One region of the Metabacillus sp. KH_069 genome, then DNA from elsewhere that is predicted to be linked to it. Evidence: riboswitches for the same ligand, from Rfam matches in the RefSeq annotation. Region 1 holds a riboswitch; each other region holds the start of a gene.
What was found. A riboswitch is a leader RNA that binds a small molecule or an ion and turns the genes downstream of it on or off. The one in region 1 is predicted to bind thiamine pyrophosphate.
Positions count from the first base shown of each region.

Region 2: linked by a shared signal. The riboswitch ahead of thiT (energy-coupled thiamine transporter ThiT) and the one ahead of tenA (thiaminase II) in region 1 are both predicted to bind thiamine pyrophosphate.
Region 3: linked by a shared signal. The riboswitch ahead of thiC (phosphomethylpyrimidine synthase ThiC) and the one ahead of tenA (thiaminase II) in region 1 are both predicted to bind thiamine pyrophosphate.

Region 1 covers NZ_CM174460.1:1,057,405-1,059,672, forward strand. Annotated here, with positions in the region: gene AC3ISE_RS05270 (monovalent cation:proton antiporter family protein) at 1-549, shown strand, start outside; TPP riboswitch at 619-728, shown strand; gene tenA (thiaminase II) at 803-1,489, shown strand; gene tenI (thiazole tautomerase TenI) at 1,486-2,094, shown strand; gene thiO (glycine oxidase ThiO) at 2,091-2,268, shown strand, end outside.
Region 2 covers NZ_CM174460.1:3,553,365-3,555,632, forward strand. Annotated here, with positions in the region: gene AC3ISE_RS17955 (ABC transporter permease) at 1-428, opposite strand, end outside; gene AC3ISE_RS17960 (MTH1187 family thiamine-binding protein) at 403-693, opposite strand; TPP riboswitch at 795-907, opposite strand; TPP riboswitch at 1,050-1,151, shown strand; gene thiT (energy-coupled thiamine transporter ThiT) at 1,259-1,831, shown strand; gene AC3ISE_RS17970 (hypothetical protein) at 1,934-2,131, shown strand; gene AC3ISE_RS17975 (NAD-dependent epimerase/dehydratase family protein) at 2,149-2,268, opposite strand, start outside.
Region 3 covers NZ_CM174460.1:3,894,682-3,896,949, reverse strand. Annotated here, with positions in the region: gene thiC (phosphomethylpyrimidine synthase ThiC) at 1-884, opposite strand, end outside; TPP riboswitch at 1,006-1,115, opposite strand; gene AC3ISE_RS19645 (spore germination protein) at 1,425-2,268, shown strand, end outside.

The DNA.
Region 1 (2,268 bases):
AAAAATGAACAGCAGATCGCTGAATCACTTTTTCAGATTGAAGACCTTGAAGATTATTCGATTGAAACGCTTCAGTCAAAAGGTGTTTTCAGTGCAGATATCCTGATTGCCGCTACAGGAGATGAAGATGCGAATGCGGAAATCTCCTTATTTGCGAAAGAGCTTGAAGTTGACCGGGTGATAGCAAGCATTTCGTCACCATTATTGGATGAACAGCTTAGAGCAAAGGGAATCGATGTCTTCTCTGTCCTGTTATCTACAAAAACTCTGCTCAGAGCTCTTATTGAAGCTCCTGGCATCATGAAAATTCTGACTCATAATGATTCGGCGCTGTACCAGATAAAAATGAACAACAGACGCTACGATGGCATGGTGCTTCGCAGCTTTCCCTTTACAGGCGACGTTATTTTTGTCCGTATTTTCAGGGAAAATGAATCGATTGTGCCGCATGGAGATACAGAGCTGAAACGCGGAGATCTGCTGATTCTGACTGGATCAGCTGAATATGTGGATGAGCTCAGACAAGAACTTGAATTCCATAAAAGCTGAAAGTTTTGACTTGAAAGTTTCTTTCAGCATGATATGATGTACATGTAAATATTTCTAAAATCATATATGAACTACCGCTAGGGGAGCCCTGTTAGAAGGGCTGAGATTGAAGTTTGCCTTCAAGACCCTCAGAACCTGATCTGGCTAAAACCAGCGTAGGGAAGTGGTGTAAAGGTCTATTCATACACCACTTTTCTATGCGAAAAGTGGTTTTTTGCTGTTTTCGCACCTAAAAAATGAGGAGGAACAAAACATGTCATTTTCAAAAGAATGCCGGGAGTATGCAAATAAATGGTGGGAAGGAAGCTTTGAACATCCTTTCGTAAAAGGAATTGGCGATGGCACCCTTTCAAAAGATAAATTTAAATATTATGTGATGCAGGATTCATATTACTTAACGCATTTTGCAAAAGTGCAGGCTTTTGCAGGGGCGATGGCGCCTGATTTGCATACTACTTACCGGATGTCCGTTCATTCCCAGGGAACGTACGAGGCAGAGCTCTCTCTGCATCAGCAATTTTCTGTCCTGCTTGGCATTACAGACAGGGAAAGGGAAGAATTTAAGCCATCTCCAACTGCGTATGCTTACACCTCCCATATGTACCGTTCCGTTGCGACGGGAAATCTTGGAGAAATCATCGCCGCATTACTTCCTTGTTACTGGCTCTATTATGAAGTCGGGGAGCATCTGAAAGATTGCAAACCAGGTGATGATGTTTATGAAAAATGGATCGCGACTTATCACGGTGAATGGTTTAAAGAGCTGGTTCTTGAACAGATTGCACGATTTGACGAGCTTGCTCTGCATGCAAGCGATCACGAGAGACAAATGATGAAAGAAAACTTCCTCATCAGTTCAATATATGAATATCGCTTCTGGGACATGGCGGAAAAAATGGAAGTGTGGGATGAGTCAGAAACCGTGCTGATGCAAAAGTGAAATTACATCTTGTGACAGACGGCCGTCGCAATATATCAGAGCTCATAAAAATCATCACAGACATACATACAGCTGCAGATGCCATTCATATTAGAGAAAAGAATAAATCGGCCGGGGAACTGATAGAGCTGGTTGAAGCTCTCCATCAAAATGGGGTGCCGAAATCAAAGCTTGTCATGAATGACCGGGTGGACGCCGCTGTTCTTTCTGGTTTGCATCAGGTTCAGCTCCCATCGCACAGCTTTGATGTGAAAATGGTGAAACAGAGGTTTCCGCACCTTGTCGCAGGCTGTTCTGTCCACACTGCTGCTGAAGCAATATATTGTGCTGAAAATGGGGCAGACCGGCTCCTATTCGGCCATGTATTTCAGACATCATCCAAAGAAGGTCTAAAAGCAAGAGGGATTGGCGCATTAAAAGAAATAGCGGAATCTGTCAGCATTCCTGTCATTGCAATTGGAGGAATCATTCCCGCTGTCATTCCGGAAATAAGAGATTTAAAGATTGAAGGAGCAGCCGTGATGTCCTACGTTTTTTCATCAAATCATCCTTATCATGCTGCATGTGAGATTGCAGAACAATTAAAAGGGGGAATGGGCGATTGAAACCTTTTTTTGATGCCGGTATTATCGGCGGAGGCGTCATCGGGCTTGCCTCTGCCTATTTTTTAGCGAAAGCAGGTATCCGCGTTGCGGTGTTTGAAAGCGGGAAAACAGGCAGCGGCGCATCAAGTGCTGCGGCCGGAATGCTTGGCGCCCATACTGAAACGGAAAAGGATG
Region 2 (2,268 bases), 1.9 Mb from region 1:
TTGATGGCAATCGGAAAGAAACAGACGAGCGCCACCACGATGACTTTAGGAAAAATACCGAACCCAAACCAGATGATAAGCAGTGGAGCAAGCGCGATTATGGGAATGGTCTGCGAAAGAACAAGCAGCGGTTCAACAGATTTTCGAACCCACTCTGACATGTCTATCAAAATAGCAATCAATACTCCCGCGGCTATTGCGATCAATAATCCAAGCACTGCTTCCGCCAGGGTCTGCAGGATATGGACGCCTATCGTCCCTCTCATTTCTGCAAGCGTGATGAAAATATCAGTCGGGCGCGGCAGAATCCATTTTTCCACTTTAGTGACGATGACAGCCAATTCCCATAAAAAGAAGAACGACAGCAGCACAATACCAGGAAGCGCAATCCCTGAAAGGGTGTTAACGGTATTTCTTAAGTTTTTCATCCATTGTGACCCCTTCTTTTGGACGGTAATGAATTTTCATGTGAGTCATTACCTCAGTCGCACCGGCTGAAATGCAGGCATCCTGCGCTTGCTTGACAATTTCAATCAGTCTATCAAGCTCTCCCTCCATTACCGTCTCCATTGCACCAACCTCATATTTCACTCCGGATTGCTGGACAACCTCGATGGCTTTGTCGACAATTTCATATGTATTCCCCTCTGATGATTTAGGCAGCACCTGAAATGCTAGATTTACACTGGACATTCTTTTTCCTCCTTAAATTTTTTTCATATATGAACAGCTGACCGAACGACAAAAAAGGCTGCCACTGGGGCAGCCTTAACGCATTCGCAAAGTTATGGAAAAATAACGCATCTTCCGCATTCCCTCCGCTGGCATTACCCAGATCAGGTTAAAGGGTCGATACAAGAATCAGTATCCTCTCAGCCAAGTTCACTCAGCTCCCCTGCATATATTGAATTCATGGAAACTATAGCAAGATTCCTGAAAATTGTAAAGATATAAGAAAGGGCTTTCCAAACTTTTCTGAAAAAAATCTCAATATATCCTTGTCGAATTTTGCAACTTCCTGTATAGTAGTGTCTAAATCATATATTGCATTTGACCACTTGGGGAGCCATTCGGCTGAGAGTGAACATTCTGTTCAGACCCGTTGAACCTGTATAGTTAAAGCTTACGTAGGGATGTGGCGATGGATTCAAGTGATAACCCAACCAAAGCAGTGCGTGGAAACCATCCGACATTCCCCGCATTGCTTTTTATTATGGAAAAAAACAGCCCCGGTCGAATGCCGAAAAGGGGAAAAGCTATGCAGACAAATACACGTCTTGTTTTCTTAGTAGAGGCAGCAATCCTTGGAGCGATTGCATTTCTGCTTGATTTAGCAACAAGTTTCATTGGCAAAATGCCGCAGGGCGGGTCGATCTCGCTTGCGATGATTCCAGTTCTGATCATGGGTTTTCGCCACGGTTTAAAAGGCGGACTGCTTACAGGGTTTTTACTTGGCGTTTTGCAGACGATTATGGGCTACACTACAATCGTGCATCCGGTACAGGGTTTTCTTGACTATTTTGTCGCATTTACCGTCGTGGGTGCCGGAGGAGTATTTTATAAGCAAGTCCAAAGCTCTTTGAACCCGCTAAACAAAAAACGGTTAATTACTTATGTAGTGGCGGCAGCTTTTCTCGGAAGCTTTCTGAGATTTGCAGCACATACACTTGCAGGAGCTGTATTCTTTGCAGAATTTGCAGGAGATCAGCCCGTTCTGCTGTATTCAGCCGGCTATAATGCATCGTACATGGTGCCGACATTTGTCATTTGCTCCATTATCTTAGTATTGATGCTGACAACTTCTAAATCTCTTGTCTTAAAAAGAAAATAGATTCTGGCAAAAGCACCGATTTTTTCTCGGTGCTTTTTTTGTCATAATCTCTCATTCGTCTGCATGTACTAGTAGTAATAGATTTCTTATGGAGGGCAAACGATGAATCTATCTTACTCATTCATGCTGCTGACCTTTTTATTGTCGATTATTCATTTTCTATATGGTTACTTTGAAGCTATCAGGATCAGCAACGAAGAAGATTTAGTCAGCGGCTGGTCTGTCATTTTCTCTTTTCCGCTTGCCTTTGTATTCGCATATTTTGCTGCGGTGTTTCATCAGCAGATTTTACCGCACTAAAAAGAAACGCGACAATGTCACGTTTCTTTTTTCATTTCCTCTATTAAACTTTCTATGTATGGATTCAATTTCTCAAATGAGTACCCAGCTCTTTCAGCCTTCGACACATCCAGTGTCCAATCACCTGCTAATCCATA
Region 3 (2,268 bases), 1.6 Mb from region 1:
ACAATTCCGGTTGTTCTTTTAATGGTTAAAGGAATGTACCGCAGCAATACACCAGCATGAATAGTAAAATAATCGACCCCTTGTTCTGCCTGTTCGATTAAGGTATCTCTATAAACTTCCCAGGTCAAATCCTCAGCAATGCCATTCACTTTTTCAAGCGCCTGATAGATGGGAACTGTGCCAACAGGTACTGGAGAATTTCTGATGATCCATTCTCTGGTGGTGTGAATATCTTTGCCAGTCGATAAATCCATGATGGTATCAGCCCCCCATTTAATCGCCCATGTCATTTTTTCCACTTCTTCTTCAATGGATGAAGTGACGGCTGAGTTGCCTATATTGGCATTGATTTTGACATGGAAATGTTTGCCGATGATCATCGGCTCACTTTCTCTATGGTTGATGTTTGCCGGAATGATGGCTCTGCCGGCCGCGACTTCACTTCTAATGAATTCATGGTCCATGTTTTCACGAATGGCTATGTACTCCATCTCCGGTGTAATGATCCCTTTTCTGGCGTAATGAAGCTGAGTGACATTAGCATTCTTTTTTGCCCGGAGTACGTTTCTGTCACCAGTAAAGACGTTTCCATGTGGAGTGACATTCTCTTGGCGGCCGTTATCCTCAGGCTTTACGCTGCGCCCTGAATATACTTCAACATCCCCCCGATCAAAAATCCAGCTTCTTCTTACTTCAGGCAATCCTTTTTTAATATTAATGGCAGCTGCTGAATCTGTGTATGGACCGCTCGTATCATAAACAAGCACAGGCTCATGATTTTGCGCGAGTTCAATTTCCCTAAAAGGAACACAAATGTCCTCTCTTGATCCTGTTTTGTACCTCTTTTTGCTGCCCTCAAACGGTTTAGTAAATGCGAAATCCAATCTTAACTCCTCCTCATATCGTTTAGTAGAGTTTTGATCTGCACCCGCGAAAGAATAGAAAAAGGGTTCTGTTAATGAACAGAACCCTTGGAACAGTATGTGTAAAAAGCCAAAAAGAACGGCCTACGCCACACCGCTTCCCTACGCTGGTATCATCCAGATCAGGTTCAAAGGGTCAAAGACTCTCGTTCTTTTCTCAGTCCAGCATCATGGACTCCCCCAGCAGAATGAATAAAATATTCATTTGTTAGCAATATAGCAGGAAAAGCAGCAGGCTGCAAGTGATTATTTTCACAATTAAAAATGTTGAAAATAATCCAGGTACAAGGTTGTGGTTCCTTGTACCTGATTACAGACTGAGATAAGAAAGTATAAAAATTTGCGCTTCGATGGCGAGCGGAATCGCTCAGGCTCCTCGGACCCTTATCTGACATGCCAGCGCCAAACGGGCGCTTGCGCTTTTCTTTCTAAAATATTCGGATGCATACTTTTACCAACATACTAAGAAACTAATAAAGATTCTAGTGGAGGGGTGAGTCTATGTTTTCTTTATTCAAGAAAAAAAAACAATCAAAGCAAACGCCACAGCAGCCTATGAATACGGCACCTCCCAAAGATACCAACATACCTGTTTCTTCCCATTTTAATGTGAATATCGCAAAAATCCTGACTCACCTGGATCATACGGATGATTTAGGCCAAAGAAAGGTTATGTTCAAAGGGAAGCAAGGGTTATTGCTTTATTTTGTGCCGCTTATGATGTCTGAAAAAATCAATCAGGATATTTTAGGACCCTTGCAGCAAGCAGAGTCGGGAGAGGTTGAGGATGTTGTTGCAATTGCCTCGATTTTGAAAACGAAGGATATTCATGAAGCCATTCATTTTCTTTGTAAGGGTGCATGTTTATTTCTGATAGAAGATTTGGATTGCATTTATGCCATTGATTCTGCGCTCAATAAGGCAAGATCTGTTGAACAGCCTCAAAATGAAAAGGTTGTCCGCGGATCTCATGAAGGTTTTACGGAGAATATGGATATAAATCTCAACTTAATCAGACAAAGAATATTAGATGGAAGTCTAGTTGTGAAATACTTGGAGATTGGAAACATATCAAGAACAAGGGTAGCGGTTCTTTATATAAACCATCTAACAAACAAAGAATTAATTGAGAAAGTTCTCACGAGATTAAAGTCTATAAAAATTGATGCTGTTGATACACCCGGAATTATAGAAGAATCGATTGAGGATTCACCATATTCTCTGTTTCCGCAAATTTTAAGTACTGAGCGTCCGGATAAGGTTGTATCTAATCTATTTGAAGGAAGAGTAGCCATATTGCCGACGGGAAGCTCATCTGCCCTGATTGCACCTGTTAATTTTTTTG